2 regions of the Streptomyces sp. S07_1.15 genome follow, and region 2 is predicted to be linked to the other one. Evidence: riboswitches for the same ligand, from Rfam matches in the RefSeq annotation. Region 2 holds a riboswitch; the other holds the start of a gene.
What was found. A riboswitch is a leader RNA that binds a small molecule or an ion and turns the genes downstream of it on or off. The one in region 2 is predicted to bind glycine.
Positions count from the first base shown of each region.

Region 1: it holds a riboswitch for glycine, as region 2 does, so the genes downstream of both, gcvT (glycine cleavage system aminomethyltransferase GcvT) here and gcvP (aminomethyl-transferring glycine dehydrogenase) in region 2, are expected to answer to the same signal.

Region 1 covers NZ_JAJBZK010000001.1:2,092,208-2,107,285, reverse strand. Annotated here, with positions in the region: partial or broken gene LIX60_RS08865 (glycosyltransferase family 2 protein) at 93-253, opposite strand; gene LIX60_RS08860 (L-serine ammonia-lyase) at 479-1,861, opposite strand; gene glyA (serine hydroxymethyltransferase) at 2,086-3,348, opposite strand; gene gcvH (glycine cleavage system protein GcvH) at 3,381-3,764, opposite strand; gene gcvT (glycine cleavage system aminomethyltransferase GcvT) at 3,865-4,995, opposite strand; glycine riboswitch at 5,164-5,269, opposite strand; gene LIX60_RS08840 (ATP-binding protein) at 5,495-6,235, shown strand; gene LIX60_RS08835 (enhanced serine sensitivity protein SseB) at 6,622-7,395, shown strand; gene LIX60_RS08830 (enhanced serine sensitivity protein SseB C-terminal domain-containing protein) at 7,573-8,394, shown strand; gene LIX60_RS08825 (ABC transporter substrate-binding protein) at 8,622-10,289, shown strand; gene LIX60_RS08820 (ABC transporter permease) at 10,382-11,386, shown strand; gene LIX60_RS08815 (ABC transporter permease) at 11,386-12,339, shown strand; gene LIX60_RS08810 (ABC transporter ATP-binding protein) at 12,344-13,531, shown strand; gene LIX60_RS08805 (ABC transporter ATP-binding protein) at 13,528-14,637, shown strand; gene LIX60_RS08800 (trimeric intracellular cation channel family protein) at 14,753-15,078, shown strand, end outside.
Region 2 covers NZ_JAJBZK010000001.1:242,517-257,594, forward strand. Annotated here, with positions in the region: gene LIX60_RS01170 (PhzF family phenazine biosynthesis protein) at 125-949, shown strand; gene LIX60_RS01175 (CPBP family intramembrane glutamic endopeptidase) at 1,013-1,822, opposite strand; gene LIX60_RS01180 (glutamate--cysteine ligase) at 2,004-3,506, opposite strand; gene LIX60_RS01185 (hypothetical protein) at 3,980-4,567, shown strand; gene LIX60_RS01190 (DUF5999 family protein) at 4,894-5,100, shown strand; gene gcvP (aminomethyl-transferring glycine dehydrogenase) at 5,244-8,138, opposite strand; glycine riboswitch at 8,329-8,427, opposite strand; gene LIX60_RS01200 (PRC-barrel domain-containing protein) at 8,543-8,923, shown strand; gene LIX60_RS01205 (DNA polymerase IV) at 8,836-10,413, opposite strand; gene LIX60_RS01210 (MerR family transcriptional regulator) at 10,492-11,103, opposite strand; gene LIX60_RS01215 (bifunctional nuclease family protein) at 11,281-11,754, opposite strand; gene LIX60_RS01220 (MerR family transcriptional regulator) at 11,817-12,557, opposite strand; gene LIX60_RS31870 (FHA domain-containing protein) at 12,574-13,431, opposite strand; gene LIX60_RS01235 (DUF881 domain-containing protein) at 13,604-14,605, opposite strand; gene LIX60_RS01240 (small basic family protein) at 14,611-14,943, opposite strand; gene LIX60_RS01245 (DUF881 domain-containing protein) at 14,940-15,078, opposite strand, start outside.

The sequences.
Region 1 (15,078 bases), 1.8 Mb from region 2:
GCTCGGATAGGTCTGCCTGTAACAACTGCGCCCATGCGATGCGCAGTTGGACCGCCTCGACCCCGCGGCATGACCGCCGGGGCGCGGCCGGCTCAGAGGACCGGCGGTCGTCCCAGCCGGGTCATCAGCCGGACGGTGCGCCAGCGCATCGGACGCCGCTCGCCGCACGGGGTGCGCAGGCCCTCCAGAATGCCCGCCGCCCAGGCCCGCAGACCGGCCGGGGAACGGGTGCGGGCCCTGTGAGCAGTGTCCACGGCGCTCGTCACAGCGTGACACCCACATGGTGGCTGAGCTGTTCCAGATACCTGTGATGACCGCGCGGACCTGCTGCGGGATTCATGTACCAAATCGTCCCCCTGTCCATTGCTCAGGGGGACGATTTGGTACATGGGTGTACTGGGCCCTCGGCGCCGGACTGTGGCCGGAGGGAGGGGTCTTACCGGTGGCGGGTTTCGGGCGCGCCGGTCGGGCCGATCCCTCAGCACTCGATGACGTTCACCGCGAGCCCGCCGCGGGCCGTCTCCTTGTACTTGACCTTCATGTCGGCGCCGGTGTCCTTCATCGTCTTGATGACCTTGTCCAGGGAGACGTGGTGGCGGCCGTCGCCCCGCAGCGCCATGCGCGCGGCCGTCACCGCCTTCACCGCCGCCATGCCGTTCCGCTCGATGCACGGGATCTGGACCAGGCCGCCGACTGGGTCGCAGGTCAGGCCCAGGTTGTGCTCCATGCCGATCTCGGCGGCGTTCTCGACCTGCTCCGGGCTGCCGCCCAGCACCTCGGCGAGGCCGCCCGCCGCCATCGAGCAGGCCGAGCCGACCTCGCCCTGGCAGCCGACCTCCGCGCCGGAGATCGAGGCGTTCTCCTTGAAGAGCATGCCGATGGCCCCGGCGGCCAGCAGGAAGCGGACGACGCCCTCGTCGCCGGCGCCCGGTACGAACTCCGTGTAGTAGTGGAGGACGGCCGGGATGATGCCGGCCGCGCCGTTGGTCGGGGCGGTGACGACGCGGCCGCCCGCGGCGTTCTCCTCGTTGACCGCCATCGCGTAGAGGGTGATCCATTCCATGGCGCGGGCCGGCGCGTCGCCCTCGGCGCGGAGCTGGCGGGCCGAGTTGGCGGCGCGGCGGCGGACCTTGAGGCCGCCGGGCAGGATGCCCTCCCGGGAGAGGCCGCGGTCCACGCAGGCGCGCATGACCCGCCAGATCTCCAGCAGGCCCGCGCGGATCTCCTCCTCCGTCCGCCAGGCCTTCTCGTTCTCCAGCATGAGGGCGGCGATGGACAGACCGGTCTCGCGCGAGAGGCGCAGCAGTTCGTCGCCGGTGCGGAAGGGGTACTTCAGCACGGTGTCGTCCGGCTTGATCCGGTCCTCGCCGACCGCGTCCTCGTCGACGACGAAGCCGCCGCCGACCGAGTAGTACGTCTTCTCCAGGACGGGGGCTCCTCCGGCGTCCGCCGCCGTGAGGGTCATGCCGTTGGCGTGGTACGGGAGTGAGCGGCGCCGGTGCAGGACGAGCTGCGAGGGCTCGTCGAAGGGGATCTCGTGGGCGTCGCCGGCCTCGGCGGCCAGGAGCCGCAGCCGTCCCGTGGAGCGGATGCGGGCGATCTCGCCGTCGGCCCGCTCCACGTCCACGGTGCGCGGCGAGTGGCCCTCCAGGCCGAGCAGGACGGCCTTGGGGGTGCCGTGGCCGTGGCCGGTGGCGCCGAGGGAACCGAACAGTTCGGCGCGGACCGAGGCGGTCCGGTCCAGCAGGCCCTCCCGCTGCAGCCGCCGGACGAACATGCGTGCGGCCCGCATCGGGCCCACGGTGTGGGAACTGGACGGCCCGATGCCGATCGAGAAGAGATCGAAGACGGAGATGGCCACGGTGGTACTCCCGGATCATCCCCGCGGTGGCGGGGAAACGGGCCGCCCGGCGGTCCACGGGGTAGGGGGCCGGACGGCGGTGCGGGCGAAGTGGGGCAAAAGACTGTGAGAGGCCGCAAGGAGCGGCGAGAGGCAATATACGGGGCGGAAACCGGGCATGTTCGGCCGTTCGTCTCCGCCCCGTACCACTGCCGGCCGGCCGGTGGGACGGGCCGGGGAGCGGGCTACTTGAGCCCGGGGTACAGCGGGTGCTTCACCGTCAGGGCGGAGACCCGGCCGCGCAGCGCCTCCGCGTCGTAGCTCGGCTTGAGCGCCTCGGCGATGATGTCCGCGACCTCGCGGAAGTCGTCCTCGCCGAAGCCGCGGGTGGCGAGCGCCGGGGTGCCGATCCGCAGGCCCGAGGTGACCATCGGGGGGCGCGGGTCGTTCGGGACGGCGTTGCGGTTGACCGTGATGCCGACCTCGTGGAGGCGGTCCTCGGCCTGCTGCCCGTCCAGCTCGGAGTTGCGCAGGTCCACCAGGACGAGGTGGACGTCCGTGCCGCCGGAGAGGACGGAGACGCCGGCCGCGGTGACGTCCTCGGCCAGCAGCCGCTCCGCCAGGATCCGCGAGCCGGCCAGGGTACGCCGCTGGCGGTCCTTGAAGTCCTCGCTCGCCGCGACCTTGAAGGCCACGGCCTTGGCCGCGATGACGTGCATCAGCGGGCCGCCCTGCTGGCCGGGGAAGACGGCCGAGTTGATCTTCTTGGCCAGTTCGGCCGTGGAGAGGATCACACCGCCGCGCGGGCCGCCCAGCGTCTTGTGGGTGGTGGTGGTGACGATGTGGGCGTGCGGCACGGGGGAGGGGTGCAGGCCCGCGGCCACCAGGCCGGCGAAGTGCGCCATGTCCACCATCAGATAGGCGCCGACCTCGTCCGCGATCCGCCGGAAGGCCGCGAAGTCCAGCTGGCGCGGGTAGGCGGACCAGCCCGCGATGATCAGCTTGGGCCGCTCCTCCTTGGCGAGCCGCTCGACCTCGTCCATGTCGACCCGGCCGGTCTCGGCGTCGACGTGGTAGGCGGCCACCTTGTAGAGCTTGCCGGAAAAGTTGATCTTCATGCCGTGGGTGAGGTGCCCGCCGTGCGCCAGGTTCAGGCCCAGGATGGTGTCGCCCGGGCTGAGGACGGCGGCCATCGCGGCGGCGTTCGCCTGGGCGCCGGAGTGCGGCTGGACGTTGGCGGCCTCGGCCCCGAACAGCTCCTTGATCCGGGCGATGGCCAGCCGCTCGACGACGTCGACGTGCTCGCAGCCGCCGTAGTAGCGGCGGCCCGGGTAGCCCTCGGCGTACTTGTTGGTCAGGACCGAGCCCTGGGCCTCCAGCACCGAGACGGGCGCGAAGTTCTCCGAGGCGATCATTTCCAGGGTGGACTGCTGGCGGTCGAGTTCGGCGTCGACGGCGGCGGCGACGTCCGGGTCGGCTTCGTGCAGGGAGTCGTTGAGAAGCGACATCAGGTCTTCCCGATCGGTGGCAGGGAGGGGCTTCAGTTGCCGGTGAAGGCCGCGTACTCGTCCGCGGAGAGCAGCTCGGGCTCGCCCGCGCTCTCGTCGGTCCTCACCTTGAACAGCCAGCCGCCCTCGTACGGGGCGGAGTTCACCAGCGCGGGATCGTCCACGACGTCCTGGTTGACCTCGGTGATCTCGCCGGAGACCGGCGCGTACAGGTCGCTGACCGACTTGGTCGACTCCAGCTCACCGCAGGGTTCGCCCGCGGTGACCGTGTCGCCGACCTCCGGGAGCTGGACGTAGACCACGTCACCGAGCGCGTCGGCCGCGTGGGAGGTGATGCCCACGGTGGACACGCCCTCCTCGGCGGCGGACAGCCACTCGTGCTCCTTGCTGTAGCGCAGCTGCTGGGGGTTGCTCATGACCTGATTCTCCTGGATTCGGTGACGTGCTCGTGTACGGGTCTTGACACGTGGGACGGACGACGGGGGAGACGGGGAACGCGGGGGAGGGGCGGGAGTCTCAGCGCTGCCGCTTGTAGAACGGCAGGGCCACGACCTCGTACGGCTCGTGGCGGCCGCGGATGTCCACGGCCACCCCCGGGGTGCCCGGGGCGGCGTAGGCGGGGTCGACGTACGCCATGGCGAGCGGCTTGCCGAGGGTCGGCGACGGGGCGCCGGACGTGACCTCGCCGATGACCTCGCCGCCGTCCGCGGCCACCACCGCGTACCCGGCGCGCGGCACCCGCCGCCCCTCGGCCACCAGGCCGACGAGCTTCCGCGGCGGGGCCTCCGCGGCGCGGGCCGCGGCGGCCTCCAGCGCCTCACGGCCGACGAAGCGGCCGCCGTTCGTGGTCTTGTCGAACTTGACCACCCGGCCGAGCCCGGCGTCGAACGGGGTGAGCGCGGTGCTCAGCTCGTGCCCGTAGAGCGGCATCCCGGCCTCCAGGCGCAGCGTGTCCCGGCAGGACAGGCCGCAGGGGACCAGGCCCGCGTCCTTCCCCGCCGCGGTGAGCGCCCGCCACAGCGGCTCGGCGTCGTCGGGGGCGGTGAAGAGCTCGAAGCCGTCCTCGCCCGTGTAGCCCGTCCGGGCGATCAGGGCGGGGACGCCGCCGACGGTGCCGGGCAGCCCGGCGTAGTACTTCAGGCCGTCCAGGTCCGCGTCGGTGAGCGAGCCGAGGATGCCGGGGGACTCGGGGCCCTGGACCGCGATCAGCGCGTAGTTCTCGCGGTCGTCGGCCACGGCCGCGTCGAAGCCGGCGGCGCGCTCGGTCAGCGCGTCCAGCACCACCTGGGCGTTGGAGGCGTTGGCGACGACCATGTACCGCTCCCCGGCGAGGCGGTAGACGATCAGGTCGTCGAGGATGCCGCCGCCCGGCTCACAGATCATGGTGTAGCGGGCGCGGCCCACCGCGAGCGCGGAGAGGTTGCCCACCAGGGCGTGGTCGAGCAGCTCCCCGGCCTGCGGGCCGGTCACGGTGATCTCGCCCATGTGGGAGAGGTCGAAGAGGCCGGCCCGGGTGCGGACGGCGGTGTGCTCGTCCCGCTCGCTGCCGTAGCGCAGCGGCATGTCCCAGCCGGCGAAGTCGGTCATCGAGGCACCGAGCGAGCGGTGCAGCGCGTCAAGCGGGGTGCGGCGGGGGGCATCGGTCATGGCGGTGGCTCCCTGACGAAGGTGGCGGAACTCTGCGCGGCATCGGCAACACAGTCTCCCCATCTGTCATGGAACCTGAGAGCTTCGCCACAACCGTACGTACCCGGGATCGTGGCTTGCACCTTGGGTGGGGACGCCCCGGAGGGACGGCCCGCTTTCCAGATTTGCCTCGTCCGCGCGGTACGGGGCCTGAGAGATTCAAGGGAGGACTTGCTCCTTCGGCGCCCCGGCGGCGGCACGGCGGCCGGACCGGGGACTCTCCCGCGCGGATTCGAACGGCGGTATGCAGTTGGCGCGGTCATCATCGCACGGGAAGCGGAATACCGACCCGGAGGGAACCGGAGAACCGGCCCGGAGGGTCCGTCTCATCAGCACATCGCGGAACCGCGCACCGGGTATCGACGTTGTAACGCGGCACCGTTCTTGCCAGGCTGGCCGGGCAGTCCGGGGGTGACCGCACAGAGGGGGGACGATCAGGGTGCAGGTTCGGGTCCAGGGGATGTACGCGATCACGCCGCGGGCCGCGGCCGGACCGGAGACCGCGGCGGGACGGAGCACCGCGGCGGAAGCGGAGCCCGCCGCCGGACCGGAGACCGCGGCGGAGTGGACGGCGTCCGCCTGCCCGGCCGCCGCCGGAGCGGACGCGGCCGGATCGGACGCCGAGACGGACCTGCGCGGCCGCAGGCCGTCCGCGCTGCGCTACCCGGCCGGCGACGTCCTCGTCGTCTCCGGGCTCCCCGGCAGCGGCAAGAGCACCCTGATCAAGCGGGCCACCGCCGCCCTCGACGCCCGCGGCGGCGCCGTCCACCGGATCGACTCCCAGGACGCCCGGGACCGCTGGCAGCGCCGGCTGCCCGCCGCCCTGCCCTACGCCCTCTACCGCCCCCTGGTGCGCGCCGCCCACTACGCCGGGCTGCGCCGGGCGCTGCGCTCGGGTGCGAGCGTCGTCGTCCACGACTGCGGAACCCTGACCTGGGTGCGCCGCTGGCTGGCGCGTGACGCCCGCCGCCGGGGCCGCGGTCTGCACCTGGCGCTGCTGGATGTCTCCCCGGAGACGGCCCTCGCCGGGCAGCTCGCGCGGGGCCGGGGCGTCTCCGGCTACGCCTTCGCCCGCCACCGCCGGGCGGTGGCCCGGCTGGTCGCCGGCGCGGAGGCCGGCCGGGCCCCGGAGGGCTGCGTCTCCGTGGTGCTGCTCGACCGGGCGTCGGCGAGCGCGCTGCACACCATCGGCTTCGGCTGACCGCCCCGGTGTCCCGGCCACCGCACGGCCCACACAACCCGCACAGCCCACACAGCCCGCACGGCCCACACCGCCCGGACGGCCCGCACGGCCGGGCGGCGGGAAGAATCCCGGAATCACCGTGAATCCGCGCTGTCGGGCCCCTGGCCGTACCCCGGTGGGCTGGCGCTAGGGTTCTGCTACCCGGATTCCCGGATCCCGACGACCCCGGCCGCCGCGGGCGGTGGCCGCGCCGTCCGCGCGGGCCGGACGGCGCGGAGGTGCCGGGCTCCGGGCGACAGGCCCCGCAGCGCCCGGGCGGCGCGGACGAGACGTGGTTGGACGGCATGAGCATCGACGGCATGAGCATCCCGGAGCAGCACGAGCGCACCCCGGCCCCGGCGGGGATGCCCGGCGTGTCCGGAGGTCTGCCCGGCAGCGCGCCCGGTGGCTTCCCCCGCAACGAACTGGAAGAGGTGCTCGCAGCCTCCCTCGGGGTCCCCGGGGCGGGCGCCCGGCTGATCGAGGTGCTCGGCCGCAGCCGGATCTGGGTGCCGCTGCCGAACGGCGGCGGGCCCTCCAGCCCGGATCTGGACCTGCCCACCCTGGATGTGGCCGGCATCGCCTGCGTCCCCGTATACAGCTCGGAGGAGGAGTTCCTCCGGGGCGCGGGCTCGCACATGCCCTGCACGGTCGCGCCCGCGCGGGAGTTCGCCCGCGGGCTGCCGCCTCAGCTGGGCATCGCCGTCAACCCGGGCGGCACCTCCGTCGGCGTACCGCTGCCGCCGCCCGCCGTGGCCGAGCTGTGCCGCACCGGCCGCGGCGAGACCGGGCCCGGCGTGCCGTCCGGCGGGCGGGTGCGGCTCTTCGAGCCCGACTGGCAGGACGAGCCGGTCGACTTCCTGGCCGCCGCCGCCGGGGAGTTCACCACAACGGGGGTCGTGCTCACCGCCCGCCGCACTCTCGCGAGTGTCGAGGGCGACCCGCCGGCGCTCTTCGTCGGTGTCGAACTCTCCCGCTGCGAACCGGAGGACCGGGCCCGGGTGCACGACGCGCTCGGCCGGGCGCTCGGCGCGGTGCCGGTGCCCTGGCCCGTACAGATGGTCCTGCTGGACATCGCGCACGACCCGGTCGGGGACTGGATGCGCGCGCGGATCCGGCCCTTCCACACCGCCGGGTGACGCGGCTCGAACACGGGCGCGGCGGGCACCGCGAACGGCCGGTGCGCGACACCCGGACGGCGGACAGGGCGGCGGGCGCCGCCGCATCCGGTCCGTAAGCTGGTTGGATGACCCGGCGGGGCGCGAAGGACGCGCACCGCGGCGGTGCCGAGAGGCAAGACGAAGGGGCGGAACCAGGTGAGCGCGGGCGGGGACAGGGAGCAGATCGAGCAGCTGCTGCCACAGGTGACGCCCGGCCGGTACGACGCCTATGAGGCGCTGCTGCGGGCCCTCGCCGACGGGCAGGTGTGGATGCTGCTGTGGCACGGCCATCCGGGCGCGCCCGACGCGCAGTACGGGAACATGGAGGTCGACGGCTACGGCTACGCCCCCTGTGTGACCTCCGCCCAGGAGCTGGCCGCCAGCGGCTGGAACCGGGCGCACGAGGTGGTCGGCGGCCGGGAGATCGCCGCCTCCCTCTTCCCCGACCGCTGGGGCCTGTGGCTGAACCCGCACGCGCCCGGCGGCGGCGTCGGCATCCCCTGGGCCGATCTGCGCCGGGTGGCCTCCGGCCTGGACCGGCTGCCCGCCGGCCCGCTGCGGATCACCGAACCGGCCGTGGAGATCCCGCAGTTCTACGCCCTGCTGACGCAGAACGCCCACCACACGCCCGCCGTACGGGCGCTGCGCCGCGCCTGGGTGCAGCCCTCGGTCGGTGTGCCGTATCTGGCCATCGGCCTGGAGCTGTACGACAACGGGCCGCAGGCCGTGGAGTCCGTGCGCCGGATGATGGGGCAGTCCGTCGGCGTGGTGCCCGAGGGGCTGCCGGTGTCGACCGTCGCCCTGTCCGACGAGTACGACCCGGTGGCGCTGTGGATGCGCGCCAACTCCCGGCCGTTCTTCGACCGCGAGGGCTACGCAGCCGGCCCCGGGGCCGGGGCGGTCCCCGGCGCCGGTCCCGCCCCCGGCTACGGCTATCCGCCGCCGCACGGCATGCTGCCGGGCGCCGCGCCCCGCTGAAAGCGGCTCAACGGCCCCGCGCCGTACGGCGCACGCCAGTGCGATAGCACTCCAGACCAGCCGGGGCGCACCGCGTCAACCGGACCTGAACAGGGCATATCCGGTATATGCGCTGTCCGGGTCTCAGGTATGTATCACCGCTATGCGGACTGTTCACCGCCGCCGGAGTCGTCTGTAGTGTTCGAGCGGTCAGCGCCTCTCAATACCGTTCATCCCTGGGGTAGAGCATGCGAATAAGAAAATCCAGAGCCGCTCGGGCGGTTGTGGTCACCTTGGCGATGGGGCTGGCCGTGACCAGCTGCGCCAGTGACCGGGACGAGGGCGGCAAGGGAGAGGCGGGCGACACCTTCATCTTCGGTGCCGCGGGCGACCCGTCCTCCCTCGACCCCGCCCTGGCCAGCGACGGCGAGACCTTCCGCGTCACCCGCCAGGCCTTCGAGGCCCTCATCGAGCACGAGCCGGGCGGCAGCGAGCTCGTCGGCGGCCTCGCCGAGTCCTGGGAGGGCAGCGAGGACGGCACCGAGTGGAAGTTCAAGCTCCGCAAGGGCGTGGAATTCCACGACGGCGAGAAGCTGACCGCCGAGGCCGTCTGCAAGAACTACGACCACTGGTTCAACTGGTCGGGCACGTACCAGAACAGCGCGGTCTCCTACTACTGGCAGACCATCATGGGCGGCTTCAAGAAGAACGAGGACAAGGAGACGCCCGAGGCGAACTACGTCTCCTGCACCGCCGAGGACGAGCTGACCCCGGTCATCAAGGTCAAGGAGGCCACCGCCAACCTCCCCGGCGGCTTCTCCCTCCAGGCGCTCGCCATCCACTCCCCGAAGGCGATCGACGCCTACGAGAAGGAGGAGGCGAAGGGCGAGGGTGACGCGATCACCTACCCCAAGTACAGCCAGGAGGCCGGCACGGTCGCCGGCACCGGCCCGTTCAAGATCTCGAAGTGGAACAAGGGCAACAAGGAGATCACCCTTGAGCGCTTCGACGACTACTGGGGCAAGAAGGCCGGTGTCGAGAAGCTGGTGTTCCGCACCCTCGACACCGAGGAGGGCCGCCGCCAGGCGCTGCAGGCCGGTGACATCCACGGCTACGACCTGGTCGCGCCCGCCGATGTGAAGACCCTGGAGAAGGACGGCTTCCAGGTCCCGACCCGCGACGTCTTCAACATCTTCTACCTGGGCTTCAACCAGGAGAACAACAAGCTGCTGAAGAAGAAGGAAGTCCGCCAGGCCATCGCGCACGCGATCGACCGGGACAACATCGTCGAGACGCAGCTCCCCGAAGGCGGCGTCAAGGCCAGCCAGTTCATGCCCGACACGGTCGCCGGCTACTCGGGCGACGTGAAGGTCTACGAGCAGGACGTCGAGAAGTCCAAGGAGCTCCTCGCCGACGCCGGTGCGAAGAACCCGACCCTGGACTTCTGCTACCCGACCGAGGTCACCCGCCCGTACATGCCGGCCCCGGCCGACATGTTCGAGCTGATGAAGACGGACCTGGAGAAGGCCGGCATCAAGGTCAAGCCGCGCGCCATGAAGTGGAACCCGGACTACCTGGACTCCACCCAGAACGGCAAGTGCAGCCTGTACCTCATGGGCTGGACCGGTGACTTCAACGACGGCTACAACTTCATCGGCACCTGGTTCGGCGGCTACGACAAGCAGTGGGGCTTCAAGAACGACAAGGTCTTCGACGCCATGAAGGCCGCCTCCTCCGAGCCCGACGCCGAGAAGCGGACCGAGCTGTACAAGAAGGCCAATGAGGTCATCATGGACTTCCTGCCCGGCCTGCCGATCTCCTCGTCCCCGCCGTCCATCGCCTTCGCGAAGGACGTCAACCCGCCGAAGGTCTCCCCGCTGACGCAGGAGAACTTCGCCGAGGTCTCCTTCAAGTAACACAACCGAGCAGGTCCAGGTCCGCCCGGCCACGCACACAGGTGGCCGGGCGGACGTGGTTGCGATCCATGACCAGAAAGGGGTAGCGCGGGGTGTTGCGTCTCGTAGTACGCAGACTGCTGCAGCTCATACCCACACTGCTAGGCCTGTCCGTCCTTCTCTTCCTCTGGCTGAACAAGCTTCCCGGAGGACCGGCGGCGGCCCTGCTCGGGGAACGGGCCACCGAAGCGGACAAGGCCCGGATCGAGCGCGCCCTCGGGCTCGACCAGCCGGTATGGGTGCAGTACGGCCGCTTCCTCAAGCGGCTGGGAGAGCTGGATCTGGGCACCTCCACCCAGACCGGCCAGCCCGTGTGGGAGGAGTTCGCCCGGCGGTTCCCCGCCACGGTGGAACTCGGCATCTTCGCGATGCTCATCGCCGTCGCGGTCGGCATCCCCCTCGGCTACTTCGCGGCCAAGCGCCGCGGCAGCTGGCTCGACGTGTCCGCGGTGTCCGGGTCGCTCCTCGGCATCTGCATCCCCGTCTTCTTCCTGGCCTTCATCCTGCGGGCCGTCTTCGCCGTCAACCTCGGCTGGTTCCCCAGCTACGGCCGGCAGTCCACCGGGCTCAACGCCACCGAGGTGACCGGCTTCTACGTCCTGGACGGCATCCTCACCGGGGAGTTCGACGCCGCCTGGGACTCCCTGGCGCACCTGGTGCTGCCCGCCCTGGCCCTCGCCTCCATCCCGCTCGCGATCATCGTCCGGATGACCCGGGCCAGCGTGCTGGAGGTGCTCGGCGAGGACTACGTCCGCACCGCCGAGTCCAAGGGCCTCCAGCAGCATGTGATCCGCGGCCGGCACGTGCTGCGCAACGCGCTGCTGCCGGTGGTCACCGCCGTCGGCCTGCTCACCGGCAGCCTGCTGTCGGGAGCGGTGCTCACCGAGTCCGTCTTCGCCTTCGGCGGCATCGGCTCCTTCCTGCGGACCGCCATCGACGGCCGCGACTACCCGGTGCTCGTCGGCTTCATCCTCTTCATCGCGCTGACCTACGTGATCCTCAACCTCCTGGTCGACCTGGCCTACAACCTCATTGACCCGAGAGTGCGGGTGCACTGATGAGCACCAAGACCGACAAGATCGACCGGCTCGCGGAGCTCACCGCACAGACCGAGACCGCCACCGGCCACAGCCTCTGGTACGAGGCGTTCCGCCGGCTGCGCTCCAGCAAGATGGCGATCATCGGGGCCGGCATCATCGCCGTCTTCATCCTGATCGCCATCATCGGCCCGTGGATCGCCCCGTACTCGCCGACCGCCCAGCTGTGGCGCGGCGAGGTCATTCCGGCCCGCTCCGTCTTCGTCGGACCGCGCGCCGAGAACTGGCTCGGCCTGGACCACCTCGCCCGCGACGAGTTCTCCCGGATGCTGGTCGGCGCCCGGCAGACCCTGCTCGTCGGTGTGGTGGCCACCCTCCTCGGCTTCACCATCGGCTGCCTGATCGGCATCGCCTCCGGGGCCGCGTCCACGCTCGGCGGGCGCGCCGGGCGCCGGATCGACTCCGTCATCATGCGCTTCATCGACATGCTGCTGGCGCTGCCCTCGCTGCTGCTGGCGGTCTCCGTCGCGGCCGTCCTCGGGCAGAGCCTCACCACCGTGATGATCGCGGTCGGTGTGGTGCAGATCCCCATCTTCGCCCGGCTGCTGCGCGGTTCGATGCTGGCCCAGGGCGGCTCCGACTACGTCCTCGCCTCCCGGGCGCTGGGCGTGCGCAAGCGCCGTATCGTGCTCGGCCACATCGTGCCCAACTCGCTGAGCCCGGTCATCGTGCAGGCCACGCTGAGCCTGGCCACCGCCATCATCGAGGCCGCCGCCCTGTCGTACCTGGGGCTGGGCAACCCGGACGCGGCCGTCCCGGAGTGGGGCGTCATGCTGGCCCAGGCGCAGGGCTTCTTCGACTCGGCGCCGATGCTCGCGGTCTACCCCTCGGTGGGCATCATCATCACGGCCCTCGGCTTCACCCTCCTCGGCGAGGCCATGCGCGAAGCCCTCGACCCGAAACTGCGGAGCTGATGACATGTCGTTGCTTTCCGTGGACGAACTGACCGTCACCTTCACCGCACGCGGACGCCGCGATGTGCGGGCCGTGTCGGGTGTGTCCTTCTCCGTCGGCGAGGGCGAGGTCGTGGGCCTCGTCGGCGAGTCCGGCTGCGGCAAGAGCGTCACCTCGCTCGCCCTGATGGGGCTGCTGCCCGGGCGCGGCGTGAAGGTCGGGGGGCGGGCCGAGTTCGACGGCACCGACCTCTTCGGGCTGAGCGACGCCAAGATGCGCGAGATGCGCGGCTCACAGCTCGCGATGATCTTCCAGGACCCGCTCTCCTCGCTGAACCCCGTGGTCCCCATCGGCATCCAGGTCACCGAGATCCTGGCCCGCCACCGGGGGCTCAAGGGGCAGGCCGCGCGGAAGGAGGCCGCCTCGCTGCTCGACCGGGTCGGCATCCCCGACCCGTACCGGCGGCTCAAGGAGTACCCGCACCAGCTCTCCGGCGGGATGCGGCAGCGAGCCCTCATCGCCATGGCCGTGGCCTGCGCGCCCCGGCTGCTGATCGCCGACGAGCCGACCACCGCGCTGGACGTCACCATCCAGGCGCAGATCCTGGAACTGCTCAAGGAACTGGTGGACGAGGAGGGCACCGCCCTGCTGATGATCACCCATGACCTCGGGGTGGTCGCCGGGCTCTGCGACGAGGTCAACGTCCTGTACGCGGGCAAGGTCGTGGAGTCGGCGGGACGGCGCGAGCTGTTCGCCGCGCCCACCCACCCGTACGCCAACGGGCTGCTGGGCTCCATACCCCGGCTCGACGCGCCGCGCGGCGAGCCGCTGAACCCCATCCGGGGCTCCATCAACGACAACATCGCCTGGGCGGACGGCTGCGCCTTCGCGCCGCGCTGCGACCACTACACCCTGGAGTGCCTCCAGGGCACCCCGGAGCTGACCGAACCGCGCACGCCGGGGCACCGGGTGCGGTGCGTCAACCCGGTGCCGGCCCCGCACGGTTCGGGTGATGTGGACGTGATCGAGGCCCCGCACATCCTGCCGGACGAGGCGGTGGCGGAGGACGGTGAGACCGCCGGGCCGGCGCCGGGAACCGAATCCGGCGCGGAGTCCCGCGAGTCCGGCGCCGAGTCCGGTGCCGCCGGGGACGAGAAGAACGCCACCGCCACCGAGGCTGCCGCGACCGAGAAGACGGAGGCCACCTCATGAGCCTGCTGAAGCTGGACGGGGTGAAGGTCCACTTCCCCCTGAAGAAGGGCGTCGTCTTCGACCGCACCGTGGGCCACGTCTACGCGGTCGACGGCGTCTCGCTCTCCGTCGAGGCCGGCAAGACGTACGGCCTGGTGGGCGAGTCGGGCTGCGGCAAGACGACCCTGGGCCGGGCCGTCCTGCGGCTGGTGGACATCACCGACGGCAGTGTCGTCCTCGACGGCACCGACCTGGCGCACCTCCCCGAGGAGGAGATGCGCAAGTTCCGCCGCCGGGTGCAGATGGTCTTCCAGGACCCGCTGGGCAGCCTCGACCCGCGGCAGAACATCGAGTCGATCCTCTCCGAGGGCATGGCCGCGCACGGCATCGGTGCCGACCGCGAGGAGCGCCGCGCCCGCATCCGGGAGATCCTGGCCAAGGTCGGCCTGCCGTCCAACGCGCTCTCCCGCTACCCGCACGAGTTCTCCGGCGGCCAGCGGCAGCGCATCGGCATCGCGCGGGCGCTGGTGCTGGAGCCCGACGTGATCATCTGCGACGAGCCGGTCTCCGCGCTGGACGTCTCCATCCAGGCCCAGGTGATCAACCTGCTGGAGGAGCTGCAGCAGTCGATGGGGCTGACCTATATGGTCATCGCCCACGATCTCGCCGTGGTCCGGCACATCTCCGACGTCATCGGGGTGATGTACCTCGGCTCGCTGGTGGAGGAGGCGCCCAGCGACGGGCTGTACGCCGAACCGCTCCACCCGTACACCAAGGCCCTGATGTCGGCGGTGCCGATCCCCGACCCCGTGGTCGAGGACAGCCGCGAGCGCATCCTGCTCACCGGCGACCTGCCGTCGCCCGCCACCCCGCCCGCCGGCTGCCGGTTCCACACCCGGTGCCCGTGGAAGCAGGAGACGCGGTGCGACACCGAGCGCCCGGAGCTGCGTGACCTGGGCGGCGGCCACAAGGTGGCCTGCCACTACGCCGCGGAGATCGCGGCCGGCACCGTCCGGATGAACAGCGCGGCCAAGGTCGTCGAGCCCGGGACGGTGACCGCCGGGAACGCCGGGGAGTCCGCCGCCGGGGAGTCCGAGGAGACCGAGAAGGCCGCCGAGAGCGTCTGACGCCCCCGGCAGCACCCGGACACAGCGCGGCGCGGGCGGCCCGGAACCCCGGACCGCCCGCGCCGCCGCACGTCACACCGGGGATGGCCGCGGCGGCACAGGGCAGAATCGCCGGGTGCTCACCGATCTGTTCACCCCCTCCGTGCTGCAGGCGCTGGACATCGCCGGGATCTTCGTCTTCGCGATCTCCGGCGCGCTGCTCGCCGTGCGCAAGAACTTCGACGTCTTCGGCATCGCGGTGCTCGCCATGGCCACGGCGACGGGCGGCGGACTGATCCGTGACCTGATCATCGGCGCCGTGCCGCCCGCGGCCTTCACCGACCTCGGCTATCTGGTCACGCCGCTGCTCGCCACCGTGCTCGTGGTCTTCCTCCATCCGCAGGTGGAGCGGATCAACCGGGCGGTGGCCGTCTTCGACGCGGCCGGGCTCGGGCTGTTCTG
Region 2 (15,078 bases):
AGGGCCACGAGAGGGGAAGGACCGCCGTCATGCCGCCACCGCGCCGCCCCCGGGACCGGTGAAGGGCCACCGGCCGCCCAGTGGCCTTGGTGCGCCGCCTCCGCCCCGTCCTAGGGTGCCGCCCATGAGGATTCGTATCGTCGACGCCTTCACCGACCGCCCGTTCGCCGGCAACCCCGCCGGGGTCGTCCTTCTCGACGGCGACGGCTTCCCCGGCGCCGGGTGGCTCCAGCAGGTGGCTTCCGAGGTCAATCTCGCCGAGACGGCCTTCGCCCACCGCCTCGGCCCCGGAGCGGACGCCGGCTGGGCGCTGCGCTGGTTCACCCCCGTCACGGAGGTGGATCTCTGCGGCCACGCGACGCTGGCCACCGCGCACGTCCTGCACACCACCGGCACCGCCACCGGAACGGTCCGCTTCACCACCCGCGGCGGCGTCCTCACCGCTGCCACCGGGGACGACGGCGTCATCACGCTGGACTTCCCGACCGCGCCGCTCACCGCCGTCGACGTGCCCCCGGAACTGCCGGACGCCCTCGGCGCACGGCCGCTGTCCGCCCACGACACCGGACCGGCCGTCGGCGACCTGCTGGTGGAGCTGGCCGGCGAGCGGGCCGTGCGGGATCTCGCCCCCGACTTCCGCGCCCTCGCCCGGCTCGGCCACCGCGGCGTCATCGCGACGGCGGCCGCGGGGGACCCGTCGGCGGGCTACGACTTCGTCTCCCGCTTCTTCGGACCGGCGGTCGGGATCGACGAGGACCCGGTGACCGGCAGCGCCCACACCGCGCTCGCGCCCTTCTGGTCCGCCAGGCTGGGCCGCGATGAACTGACGGGGCTCCAGGCGTCCGCCCGCACGGGGCTGGTGCGCACGGCGCTGCGCGGCGAGCGGACCCTGCTGTCCGGCGGCGCGGTCACCGTCATCGACGGAGAGCTGCTGACCGCCCCGGGCTGAGACGCGACGTCCGGTGCTCCGGGTCATGCCCGTCCGGTCGTACGCCCGGCCGGAGCGGGTCCGTCAGGGCGGGGTCGGCAGCCAGTCGACCTCGCCCGCCAGCAGCGCGTAGCCGCCGAACGCCACGATGTCGATCAGCGCGTGCGCGGCGACCAGCGGCCCGATCCGCCCCCAGCGCCGGTAGAGGAGCACGAAGACGACGCCCATCACCAGGTTGCCGACGAATCCGCCGATGCCCTGGTAGAGGTGGTACGTCCCGCGGAGCACCGAACTCGCGAGGAGCGCCGCCACCGGGGTCCAGCCCAACTGCCCGAGGCGGCGCAGCAGATAGCCGACGACCACGACCTCCTCCAGCAGGGAGTTCTGCACCGCCGAGGCGATGAGCACCGGGAACTTCCACCAGACGTCGGGGAGCGACTCCGGCACCACCGTGAGGTTGGCCCCCGTCGCCCACACCGCCAGATAGAACAGCAGCCCGGTGCCGCCGATGGCCGCCGCCACGAGCGCGCCGCGGCCGAGGTCGGAGCCGGGCCGGCGCCGGTCCAGCCCGAGCGCCCGCAGTCCGCCGGCGCCCTCGCGGAGCAGCAGATGCGCGACGAGGGCGACGGGCACCAGCGCGGTGGCGATGCCGAACAGCTGCCAGGCCAGGTCGAGCCAGGGACGGCCCGGCGCCTGGGAGCCGTTGAGGGTGGCCGCCCGGTCCTGCAGATCGCCGGGCGCGGTGACCGAGCCGGTGAAGCTGATCACCGCCGAGAGCGCGCTGGCGCCGACGGAGAGCGCCAGCACGAGCAGGGTCTCCTGCCGCAGCACCCGCTTCGCCGGCGTCTTCTCCTCGCCCGGCACCCCGGCCGCACCGCCCGACTCTGCCCGCACAACCCGCCTCCGGTCCGCCGCGTTCCCCTTTTCTACACGGCCGGGAAGCGGCACCACCAGCGCGGGCCCGCCGGACTCCCCGGCCGCCCCGGACCGTACGCCCGCCTGAACGATGACGGAGCGGCCCGCCCGGTCCGGCCCGGGCCCCGTTCCGGGCCGGGCCCCGGGGCCGTGCCCGGGCTCAGTCCGGCAGGTCGGCGGGCCAGGTGTGCACCGGCTCCCCCGTGCGCGCGAGTTCCGCGTAGCGCCGGGTGGTCGCGGCCAGCGCGCTCTGCCGGTCGAGACCCCGCTCGCGCGCCTGGCGGAAGGCCTCGGCCTGCCAGGAGGCACCGTTCACCCGCCGCCGGCAGCGCTCCTCGATGATGCCGAGGTAGTGGTCGCGGTCCGCGGGCTCCACCCCCCAGGCGTCGAGGCCGGCGGCCGCCAGCGGCAGGAGTTCCTCCCGGACCAGGCGCGGGGCGGGCATGTCCGTCACCGCTCCGCCCCGGCCCGGGCGCGGCCAGCGGAGGGTGGCGTCGATGCCGTACCGGCAGGCGGCGTCGAAGTTCCGGGACGCGTCGCCGAAGGGCAGCCGCGTCCACACCGGCCGGGCTTCCTCCGCGAGGGCGCGGACGAGCCCGTAGTAGAAGGCCGCGTTGGCGATGACGTCGTCGACGGTCGGCCCGGCCGGCAGCACCCGGTTCTCCACCCGCAGATGGGGGCGGCCGTCGCTGATGTCGTAGACCGGCCGGTTCCAGCGGTAGATGGTGCCGTTGTGCAGCACCAGTTCATGGAGGCCGGGGACGCCCTGCTCGTCGAGGACCTTGAGCGGGTCCTCCTCGTCGCAGACCGGCAGCAGGGCGGGGAAGTAGCGCACGTTCTCCTCGAAGAGGTCGTACGCGGACTCGATCCAGCGCTCCCCGAACCACGTTCGCGGCCGCACGCCCTGGGCCTTGAGTTCGGGGGCGCGGGTGTCCGTGGACTGCAGGAAGAGCGGCGGCCGGGACTCCCGCCACAGCTCGCGGCCGAAGAGGAAAGGGGAGTTGGCGCCCACGGCGATCTGCGCGGCGGCCACCGCCTGGGCGGCGTTCCACACCGCGGCGAAGCGGCCGGGGGTCACCTGGAGGTGCAACTGCACCGAGGTGCAGGCGGCTTCGGGGGCGATCGAGGCGCTGGTGTAATGGAGCCGTTCGACGCCCTCGATGTCGAGCACCAGGTTCTCCCCGCGTGCGGCCAGGATCTGCTCGTTGAGCAGGGTGTAGCGGTCCGCCGCGGACAGGTTCGCGGAGACGAGGTCCGGGCCGGCCAGGGTCGGGAGAATTCCGATCATCACGATCCCGGCGTCCACTTCCCGGGCTTTGCGGTCGGCATATGCGAGTGCGGTACGGATCTCCTCGGCAAGCTGATCGAGAACGCGGCCGGACAACCGGTGCGGCACGATATTGACTTCGAGGTTGAACTGCCCCAACTCCGTCTGGAAATCCCCGCTCCGGATGCGCTCGAGCACTTCCGCATTCATCATGCGGGGCATGCCGTCCTCGCCGGCGAGATTCAGCTCGATCTCCACGCCCATCAGATTCCTCGGGCGGTCGAACCTCTTCTCCTCCAGCAGCCGCCCCAGACCCTCCAGACACTGGTGCAGTTTGGTGCGGTAGCGCTGCGGATCCGCCAGGTCGAACCCGTCCGCCTCGACCTTCTCGCCCATCGAAGGGTCCCTCCTCCAGTGCACCGGTGCCCGGGATGATGCCCGGCCGGCCGGACCACAACGCCCCGGCGGACAGCATCTGCCCGCTAGGATGCCCAGTACACCCCGGGGGCACATTCCATCGGCATAAAGAGGCCCCGGACGGGCACGGCACAAAGGTGTGGTGAAAAACACCAGCAGGATTCGGCCGACCGGCTGCCACGGCATAACACAAGGCCACAGGTTTTGCGAACGGACAGAATGGTGGAACTCCCCCACCATCGCGGTCCGGTTTCAGTCTTGCCCGTAATACGCGCGTCGGCTAGCCGAAACGCGCCGTGAACACGCGCCGTATAAACTCCGGGTACGCGGGCAGAGAGTACGTGTCGCCGGCATTCTCCGCTCCGGCCCCTCTTCCGCCCCGCGCCACGCTGACATTGCCGTCCGCACTTGCCCAGCATCACCCGTGTCTCCGAAGTGAGAGGCGACCCATCATGCCGCTGCTTTCCCTCCAGGCGCCCAGGCCCGCCCAGCACAGCACCCTCGCGGCCCTCGGTTCCCCGGCCGCCGCGCCGGTGCTCCGCTCGCACCCCGGGCCGCTGACCCCGGAATCGCCCTTGCCGGTCCACGTCCTGGAGGGGATCACCCGGCAGGAAGGCCCACCGCCGGCCCGCCTCGCCGCGTGGCGCTTCCTGGTACGGAGCGGGGGCCGCGCGGTGGCCGCCGCCGAGACCAAGCCGACGCCGGACGGCTGGGCCTTCTCCCACTTCTTCGGGGGCCCGTACCTCTCCTCGACCGAGCAGGCCCTGCGCCAGGCGGAAGCGCTGTCGGGCATGTACCAGCCGCGTCTGCTGTCGGTGCCCGAGCTCTACATGCTCACCCTGTGGCTGCACGGCGACACCGCCGCGGACCCCGCGGAGGGCCAGCCCGCCCCCACGGATCTGCTGGTCCCCCTCGCGCCCGCGCCTCCCGGCATCGCCGCGCACCACCCGCACCGGGTCTCGGACCTGCTGCCGGTGCTCACCCTGCGGCTGGGCCGAGTGGCACCCCTGCTGGACGCGACGGCCTCACCGGCCGCCTGAACGCCGGTTCTTCCCCTCGAACACGCGCGCCCCGCGGCTCCCCCGTCCGCGGGGCGCGCCGGTGCGCCGTCACCGCACCACCGCTCCGGCCCGGCCGGACTAGTCCGCTCCGGCCATGGTGAACCACCCGAAGGGGCCGTCCTCTTGACGGCAACCGTCCGCAAGAGTGGTGCGTCATCACCCCGGAAGGGCGGGTACAGCGAAATTCCTGCGAAACACCATTCCGCGGGTAACACTGGAACCGACCAAGGAAAGGATTACGGGGGGCGGTTGTGAACACTACGTCAAGCCGCAGGACACTCACACCACAGCGAAAGATCCCTGCCATGTGCCAGCACTCCTCACCGTGCCCGACAGCCGACTCCGCCGACCGGGAAGCCGCCCATCTGGTGGCGCACCACCCCGAACAGGGCTGGAGTCTGCTGTGCAACGGCGTCCTGCTCTTCGAGGACACCGGTGAACTGCTGCCCGACGGGCAGATCATCGCTCCGCACCGGCCACTGGGCATCGAGCATGTGATGACCGCTGCCTGACCCGGCGGCCGGTAACGACGGGCACCCCACAGAGATCACTCCGCACAGGTCCGCACGATAACCGCACAGAGATCACAGGGCCGGCCCGGCAGCTCGCCGGACCGGCCCCGTTCACGCCACGCGCCGGCACCGCGCCGGAGGGGTCAGGAGTCGTACTCCTCCAGCGGCGGGCAGGAACAGACCAGATTGCGGTCGCCGTAGGCGCTGTTGACGCGCCGGACCGGCGGCCAGTACTTCTCCGCCGCCCCGACCCCCGGCGGGAACACGGCCGTCTCCCGGCTGTAGGGGTGCTCCCACTCCCCCGCCAGCACCGCCGCCGTGTGCGGCGCGTTGCGCAGCGGGTTGTCCTCGGCCGTCCACTCCCCCGAGGCGACCTGCTCGATCTCCGCACGGATACGGATCATCGCGTCGCAGAACCGGTCGAGTTCGGCCAGGTCCTCGCTCTCCGTGGGCTCGATCATCAGTGTGCCGGCCACCGGGAACGACATCGTGGGGGCGTGGAAGCCGTAGTCGATCAGCCGCTTGGCGACGTCGTCGACGCTCACCCCGGTCGCCTTGGTCAGCGGCCGCAGATCGATGATGCACTCGTGCGCCACCAGCCCGCCGGGACCGGTGTAGAGCACCGGGAAGTGCGGCTCCAGCCGCTTGGCGACGTAGTTGGCGCTCAGCACGGCCACCTGGGTGGCCTGCCGCAGCCCCTCGGCACCCATCAGCCGGACGTACGCCCAGGAGATGGGCAGGATGCCCGCGGATCCCCAGGGCGCCGCCGACACCGGGCCGACGCCCGTCTCCGGCCCGGCCGCCGGCTGGAGCGGGTGGTTGGGCAGATACGGCGCGAGGTGGGAGCGCACGGCGACCGGGCCGACCCCGGGCCCGCCGCCGCCGTGCGGGATGCAGAAGGTCTTGTGCAGATTGAGGTGCGAGACGTCGCCGCCGAACCGGCCGGGCTCGGCGAGGCCGACCAGGGCGTTGAGGTTGGCGCCGTCCACGTAGACCTGGCCGCCCGCGTCGTGCACGGCCGCGCAGATCTCTCCGATGTGCTCCTCGAACACCCCGTGGGTGGAGGGGTAGGTGACCATCAGCACGGCCAGCTCGTCACCGTGCTTCTCGATCTTGGTGCGCAGGTCCTCGGTGTCGACCTCGCCGTTCTCCGCCGTCTTCACCACGACGACCCGCATGCCGGCCATCACGGCACTGGCGGCGTTGGTGCCGTGCGCCGAGGACGGGATGAGGCAGACGGTGCGCTCCTCCTGGCCCCGCGCACGGTGGTAGGCGCGGACGGCGAGCAGTCCGGCCAGTTCGCCCTGGGAGCCCGCGTTGGGCTGCAGCGAGACCTTGTCGTAGCCCGTGACGGCCGCCAGCTGCTCCTCCAGCTCCCGGATGAGGGCGAGGTAGCCCTCCGCCTGCTCGGCCGGCGCGAAGGGGTGCAGGGCGCCGAAGCCGGGCCAGGTGACCGGCTCCATCTCGGTCGTCGCGTTCAGCTTCATGGTGCAGGAGCCGAGCGGGATCATGCCCCGGTCCAGCGCGTAGTCCTTGTCCGCGAGCCGGCGCAGATAGCGCAGCATCGCCGTCTCCGAGCGGTGCTCGTGGAAGACGGGGTGGCCGAGGTACTCGTCGGTGCGCAGCAGCCCTTCGGGGAGCGCGTCGGGCACCGCGGCGTCCAGCGCGTCGACGGAGGCGGCGCCGGCCGGGACGCCGAACGCGGCCCAGACCGCGGCCAGCTCCTCCCTGCCGGTGGTCTCGTCGCAGGCGATGCCCACGTGGTCGGCGTCGGTGAGCCGCAGGTTGATCCCGGCCTCGCGGGCGGCGGCGACGACCTCGGCGGCCCGCCCGGGCACCCGCGCCGTCACCGTGTCGAAGAACGCGCCGTGGACGACCTCCACGCCGCCGGCCCGCAAGCCCTCGGCGAGCAGGGCCGCGTAGCGGTGCGTGCGGCGCGCGATGTCCGCGAGCCCGTCCGGCCCGTGGTAGACGGCGTACATCCCGGCCATCACCGCGAGCAGCACCTGCGCGGTGCAGATGTTGCTGGTCGCCTTCTCCCGGCGGATGTGCTGCTCACGGGTCTGCAGGGCCAGCCGGTAGGCGGGGGCGCCGTCCGCGTCGACGGAGACGCCGACCAGGCGGCCCGGCAGGTTGCGGGCGTAGGACTCCCGCACCGCCATGTAGCCGGCGTGCGGCCCGCCGAAGCCCATCGGGACGCCGAAGCGCTGGGTGGAGCCGACGGCGATGTCGGCGCCGAGATCACCGGGCGAGGTCAGCAGGGTGAGGGCGAGCAGATCGGCGGCGACGGTGACGACGGCGCCCAGCTCGTGCGCCCGTTCGACGACGGCCCGCGGGTCCGTGATCCGCCCGGAGGCACCCGGGTACTGCAGCAGCACGCCGAAGACGCCGCGCTCGGCGATCTCGTCCGGGATGCCGCCGGACAGGTCGGCGACGACGATCTCGGTCCCGGCCGGCTCGGCGCGGGTCTCGATGACGGCGATGGTCTGCGGAAGGCAGTCGGCGTCGATCAGGAAGACCCCGTCCTTCACCTTGCCCACACGACGGGAGAGCGCCATCGCCTCCGCGGCAGCGGTGGCCTCGTCCAGCAGCGAGGCGCCGGCGGTGGGCAGGCCGGTGAGGTCGGCGACGACCGTCTGGAAGTTGAGCAGCGCCTCCAGCCGGCCCTGCGAGATCTCCGGCTGGTAGGGGGTGTAGGCGGTGTACCAGGCCGGGTTCTCCATGACGTTGCGCAGGATCACCGGCGGGGTGAAGGTGCCGTGGTAGCCGAGGCCGATCATGGAGGTGAGGACCTGGTTGCGGCCGGCCAGGGCCCGCAGTTCGTCCAGGACCTCGGCCTCTCCGCGCGCCTCGGGCAGCGCCACCGCCCCGGTGCTCTTGATGACGTCCGGGACGGCGGCCGCGGTGAGTTCGTCGAGCGATCCGTAGCCCACCTGGGCGAGCATCTTGGCCAGGGCCTCGCGGCCGGGGCCGATATGGCGCCGGGCGAACGGGGTGCCACGCTCCAGCCGGGAGAGGGGAATGCGGGGTGCGGTCATCTGCGGAGGCCTCCTGGTCGACGCGGACCTGCGAAGGGGCACCCTGGCGGGTACCCCGAACGGGGGCCTCCCCCTCTGTCGTCGACCTGAGAGCTTCACCGGACCCCGCACACGCGGTCCGGCTTTCACCGTCGGTGAGGAAAGGTTCCGGCACAGCCGGCCCGGCACCTGCCCTGCTTTCCAGAGTGACCTCGCCCGTGCGGTACGGGTGCCTGAGAGATTCCGGGGAGGATTTGCTCCTTCGGCGCCCCCGGCCCCGGGGGGCGGAGGACTCTCCCGCACGGGATCTGCGGCCACGGCCAGCCTACCAGCGGGGCCCCGGACCGGACCCCCGAGTGGCCGACGGGCCGGATCTGGCCTTACGTGGATTGCACGGGGAAGTCCGCCGACCAGTTGGAGGGACCGTGCACACGGGGATCGACCCGCGGAGCCTCATCGGCCGCAAGGCCTTCGACAGCGACGGTACGAAGATCGGCACCGTGGACGAGGTCTACCTCGACGACGCCACCGGGCTGCCCGAGTGGGCGGCCGTGCGCACCGGCCTGTTCGGCCGGGACGCCTTCGTCCCGCTGGAGCCGAGCGAGTTCGTCGACGGCACCCTGTACGTGCCCTACCGCCGCTCCCTGGTCCGGAACGCGCCGGACTTCGGGGTGGGCCGCCACCTCTCGCCGGAGCAGGAGATCCAGCTCTACCACCACTACGGGCTGGAGGCGGAGCTGCCGGACGGCGACGAGGAGGCCCCGGGCCGGGACGGCTCAGGACGGACCGCCGGATCCGGCGCCTGACCACCCGGCGGGCCGGGTCCCCGGCCCCCGCTCCGGCCGGGCTCCGGGCCGCCGGCCGGCCGTACCAGCGGCGGCGGCGCGGCCGGCTCCAGCGCCGGATCGTCCGCGCGGAAGGTCCGTACCCGCCCCGGCTCCGACCAGGGCTGCTCGAACCGGACGGTCACCCGGCCCAGACCGCTGCCCTGCACCCAGCCGCTCCCGTACTCCGCGTGCCGCACGTCATGCCCGGGGTGCCACCGGCGGGAGCCCTCCCGGGCGCCCCCCGCATCCCCCGCCCGTGCCGCTTCCGCCGCGGCGACGCCCTCCCCCGCGCCCTCCCCCGGCTGGTCGGGCCGCGTGCCCGCCTCCGCGTCCTCGTCCCCGCCCGGCCCGGTCCGCGCGCGGACGGCCGGAGCCGCCGGGCCGGTGCCCTCCAGCGCTGCCTGCGCGAAGAGATCCTCCTGGGTGAAGTCCGCCAGCCCGGTGACGCCGACGCCGAGCAGCCGCACCCCGCCGGTGGTGTCCACCCCGTCGAGCAGCCGCACCGCCGCCTCGCGCACCACCCCCGGGTCGTCGGTGGGGCCGCGCAGGGTCTCCGAGCGGGTCAGCGTGGAGAAGTCGTAGCGCCGGACCTTGAGGACGACCGTGCGCCCGGACCGGCCGGCGGCCCGCAGCCGGGTGACACACCGGCCGGCCAGCCGCACCACCTCCCCGTACACCCGGGTCCGGTCGTGCAGGTCCACGTCGAAGGTGTCCTCCACGGAGACGGACTTGCTGTCCCGCTCGGCCACCACCGGGCGGTCGTCCCGGCCGGTGGCGAGGGCGTACAGCGAGCTGCCGTGCGCCTTGCCCAGCAGCCGCACCAGCTCGGCCTCCCCCGCCCCGACCATCTCCTCGACGGTGCCGATGCCCGCCCGGCGGAGCTGCTCGGCGGTGGCGGGCCCGACACCGGGCAGCACCCGGACCGGCATCGGCGCCAGCAGTTCGCGTTCCGTGCCCGGCTCGATGACCACGAGACCGTCCGGCTTCGCCTGCTCGGACGCCATCTTGGCGAGCATCTTGGACCCGGCCAGGCCGACCGAGCCGGTGAGCGAGGTCCGCGCGCGGATCGCGGTCCGCAGCCGCTCACCGGCCTCCCGGGCCGCGGCGGCGGTCGCCGGGGGAGCCGGGCCCGCCTCCAGGTCCACGAAGGCCTCGTCCAGGCTGAGCGGCTCGACCAGCGGGGACAGCTCCCGCAACAGCTCCATGACCGCCTCGCTCACCTGCCGGTACAGCGAGAACCGGGGCGTCAGATACGCGGCGTTGGGGCAGAGCCTGCGGGCCTGGGCCGTCGACATGGCCGAATGGACACCGAAGACCCGCGCCTCGTAGGAGGCGGTGGCGACGACGCCGCGCGGCCCGAGACCGCCGACGACGACCGGCTTCCCGCGCAGACTGGGCTTGGACGCCTGCTCCGCCGAGGCGAAGAAGGCGTCCATGTCCAGATGCAGGATCGTCGGAACCGGTCTCACGGCACCGATGCTGCCCTACGGCACCGACAACGGCTCCGGCGGCCGCGCCGCCACCGGACCGGCGCGCCGGGGCCGGTCTCAGCCGGCGCGGTTCCGGCGGCGGGCCAGTTCGTCACCGGGATGGTGCCCGATCAGGGTCTCCCCCGTGTCCACCCGCTCCCCGTGCAACTGCTGCAGCGCGTTTTCCACATCGCGCCAGACCACGCCGACGGCGATGCCGAACATGCCCTGTCCGCCCTGCAGGAGACCGACGACCTCGTCCGGGGAGGAGCACTCGTGGACCGTCGCCCCGTCGCTCATCAGCGTCATCCGGGCCAGGTCGGCCCGCTCCCGGGTGCGCAGATGGCGCACCGCCGCGCGGATGTTCTGCAGGGAGACACCGGTGTCCAGGAACCGCTTGACGATCTTGAGGACGACGACGTCCTCGATGCTGTAGAGCCGCTGGCCGCCCGAGCCCTGGGCGGAGCGCACACTCGGCTCCACCAGCCCCGTGCGGGCCCAGTAGTCGAGCTGCCGGTAGGTGATGCCCGCGGCCGCGCAGGCCGTGGGGCCCCGGTATCCGACGTTCTCGGAAGGCTGACCGGGGGATGTCACGGGACCCGTCGCGGCGGTCTTCTGGATGGGGGCGGAGCCACCCGCGTGGAGCGGAATGGGACTGCCCGCCGCTGTACCGTCGCCGGTGCTGCTCACGCCGACCTCCGTCCTTGACCTGCCTTGTCGACGGTAGGCAGTCGCCGGGGGTGCGTCAACGATCGCCGCGCTCGGCACGCCGGGTGATAATCACCCCTGGGGTGGTTTTCCGTAACCGCGGGCGGGGAACGGCTCAGCGAATGCGCGGCGGGCGGTTGCGGGGAGCTCCCGCCCGCGTCACTGGCTGCTGGTACCGAAGTCCTCCGGCGAGATCTGGTCGAGGAACTCGCGGAACTTCTCCACCTCGTCCTCCTGCTCGTCCGGGATGGCGATACCGGCGTCGTCCAGCACCCCGTCACTGCCGTAGATCGGGGTACCGGTGCGCAGGGCCAGCGCTATGGCGTCGGACGGGCGGGCGCTCACCTCGACACCGCTCGCGAAGACCAGCTCCGCGTAGAAGACACCCTCCCGCAGATCCGTGATGCGGACCTGGGTCAGCTCCTGGCCCACCGCTTCGAGCACGTCCTTGAACAGGTCGTGCGTCAGCGGTCTGGCCGGGGCCATGCCCTGCTGGGCGAAGGCGATCGCGGTCGCCTCCCCCGGTCCGATCCAGATGGGAAGGTACCGGTCGCCTCCCACCTCACGCAGGAGCACGATCGGTTGGTTGGAGGGCATTTCCACCCGGACACCCACAACGTCGAGCTCGTTCACACAGCAACCCTAGGACCTGCCCGGCCGTTTTGGGTAGTCGGGCACCCCTCGGAAGCGCGGAGTCAGCGCAGGCGCACGCCGAGCGACGACTGCACCAGGGCCGCGTGGAGCCGCAGCGAGAGGGTCGCCAGCTCGCGCGCGGTGGATTCGGCGTGGGCGCGCGTCTGGGGGTTGCGGTGCCGCCTCAGCGGCGAGACGACCTGTTCCACCAGGCCGGCCTCACGGTCCGCGGCCGCCTTCATGACCCGCAGATGCCGGGGCTCCAGACCGAAGCGGCCGATCTCCCCGAGGATCCCGGCGATCGTGACGGCGTCTGGGCCGTAGCTCCCGTCCTCCAGCGGCGAGATCAGGCCGTACGACTCCCACTCGGCCAGCTCCCGCTCCTCCACCCCGGCCCCGGCCAGCAGCCCGGCGCGATCGGTCCGGGCCGGGGCCGGGACCGCGTCCGCCGGGTCCAGCACACCGTCCAGCAGATCCCGGGCCCGGCCGGGCGCGGGGACGTCCGGCCGCTCGCCCCGCTCCAGCGCGTCCAGCTGCTCGCGGATCACCTTGAGCGGCAGATAGTGGTCGCGCTGCATCCGCAGAACCCGCGCGAGCCGTTCGACGTCGTCCGGACTGAACTTGCGGTAGCCCGACGGCGTGCGCCGCGGCTCGACCAGGCCCTCCGCCTCCAGGAACCGGATCTTGGAGATGGTGATCTCCGGGAACTCGTCCCGGAGGAGGCCCAGCACCCGGCCGATGCTGAGCAAACGGCGGTCGGGGGCGGCGCCGGAGCCGGCGCCGCCCGACGGTGTCTGGCGCATGGGCCTTTCCCTGCGGTCAGATGCTCCGCTGGCTCGCGTAGAAGACCAGCCGGTACTTGCCGATCTGCACCTCGTCACCGTTGGTCAGCGGAACGGAGTCGATGCGCTCACGGTTGACGTAGGTGCCGTTGAGGCTGCCGACATCGGCCACGGTGAAGCCGCCGTCCGCACCGCGGCGGAACTCCACATGGCGCCGGGAGACGGTCACGTCGTCCAGGAAGATGTCGCTCTGCGGGTGGCGGCCGGCCGTGGTCAGCTCGCCGTCCAGCAGGAAGCGGCTGCCGGAGTTCGGGCCGCGCCGGACGACCAGCAGCGCCGAACCCGGCGGCAGGGCGTCGACGGCGGCCTGGGCCTCCGGCGAGAGCGGCGGCGCGGTCTGGCCGGTGGCCTCCGCCTCGTAGGCCTCCAGGCCCGAGATCGAGATCGTCGAGGTGGTCTCGGAGGGGCGCTCCGACGGCGCGCCGCGCAGCGGGGCACCGCAGTTGGAGCAGAAGCGGCTGGCCTCGGCGTTCCGGTGCCCGCACCTCGTACAAACCGGCAAGGCCGACATGGACTGTGCCTCCTGCTGCGACGGCCCACCGGGGGCCTGGGACGCGTACGGACCGGAGCCGAACTCTCCACCCGCACTTGAGGTTGATGAACCTATGCGTCCGGACGCGGCAGGGTCAACAGAGGACGCGCCACTGCCCCCCTCGGCCCCCGCCACCTCGTCACGGAACAGCGGCCGCTCCGCCTGCTGCGCGCCGCCCTCCTCCGGGCCACCGGCCCGGTGACGGGCACCGCCCGACTCTTCCCGAGCGCTCTTACCGAACAACTTCCCGAACAACTTCACGGGCGATTCCCCTTGACCGAAACAGACCCGCCCGTGGGGCAGGACGAAACCTCATTGCACACCCTGTGTGCCGACCCGGACATGAAGACAACGTCCGCGCCCACCAGACAGTTTCCACCACGCACCGCCCTCGCGGTGCTCCGACCCCCCGCAGCCGCACGCGCCCGGCGAGCCCCTCGCGCGTACCGCCCGCGCCCCGGCGACCGACCGCGTCTCACTGCGGTGACGACCGAGCGTAGTCAGGCCGATCCGCCGCCCGCAAGGCGTCCACGATGATCTTCTCCTCGCGGGTGACGGCCACCGTGGCCTGCTCCTTTTCCAGACTCTGCACCACACCGCCGGGAATGTTGAGAGCGGGTTCCAGATCCTGCGGATCACCGATCGCCCTGATCCGGAACGGCTGCTCCACGCGCTGCCCGTCGATGCGGACCCGGTCGCCGTCCTGCGTGAAGAACGTACCCGCCACCACCCGTACGTCGTTGATCTGGATCGCCTCGGCACCGGCGGCCCGCAGCTCCTGTATGGCGTCCAGCAGCTTGTACGCGTCGACGGCCCCCTGCGGAGCACTGACGGTGATGGTGAGACCGGGGCCCTCGGCGGCCACCGTCCCGGCCAGCACGCCGAGTTGCTGCTCCTTCTGCTCCGTCTGCCGGCGGGCCTCCTCGGCCTGGTCCGAGCTGTTCTCCAGCTCGGTGCGCTGCTCCTCCAGACGCTGCTGCTCGTCCTGGAGCCGCTGGGTCTGGTCGCCGATCTCGTCGAGGATCCGGACGAGGTCCTCCTGGCGCGCGCCGCGGAGCACGCTGGCGTCGCTGGTGGAACGGACCTGGATCGCCAGGCCCAGCCCGAGCACGCACAGCAGCAGCGCCACGATGAGCTGGGCGCGGCTGACCCGCGGCGGCCAGAGAGCGGCCCGCAGCCGCTGGCGTCCCGTCATCCTCTCCTCACCGCGCGGGCCCTCCGGCGCCGGGGCGGCGGCTCCCGCGCCGGGAGCGGGGGCGGGGGGTGTGGGTGCGCCGGACGAGACGTCGGCCGCCGCCGGGCCGTCGGCGGGGCGCTCCCCGCCGGAATCCGGGGTCTTCGCCTCGGGCAGCGGCTGCCGTCCCGGCCCCGGGCGCCGCGCGGCACCCGTGCCGTTCCGGGCCTCCGCGCGCTCCTCCGGGGTCCGGCCGCGGTCCGCGCCGGTGTCCTCCGGCTCCGGTGTCCTGTCGTCGTTCATCGGCCTCACGCCCGGAAGATGTGCCGGCGGATGGCGGCGGCGTTGGAGAAGATCCGGATGCCGAGCACCACCACGACACCGGTGGACAACTGCGCCCCGACACCCAGCTTGTCACCGAGGAAGACGATCAGAGCGGCCACCACCACGTTCGACAGGAACGACACCACGAAGACCTTGTCGTCGAAGATGCCGTCCAGCATCGCCCGCAGACCGCCGAACACCGCGTCCAGCGCGGCCACCACGGCGATGGGCAGATACGGCTCCACCACCGCCGGAACCTCCGGCCGGACCAGCAGTCCGACCACGACGCCCACGACGAGGCCCAGTACGGCGATCACGATATGCCCTTCCCTGTGTCGGCGGCGCTCTTGCCGCCGGCGCCCAGCGGTTTCGCGGTTCGGATGATCAGACTCGGCGCGGCCGGCAGGTCGACCCGTTCGTGCGCCGAGATGCTCGCACGGACGCCGTAGTTG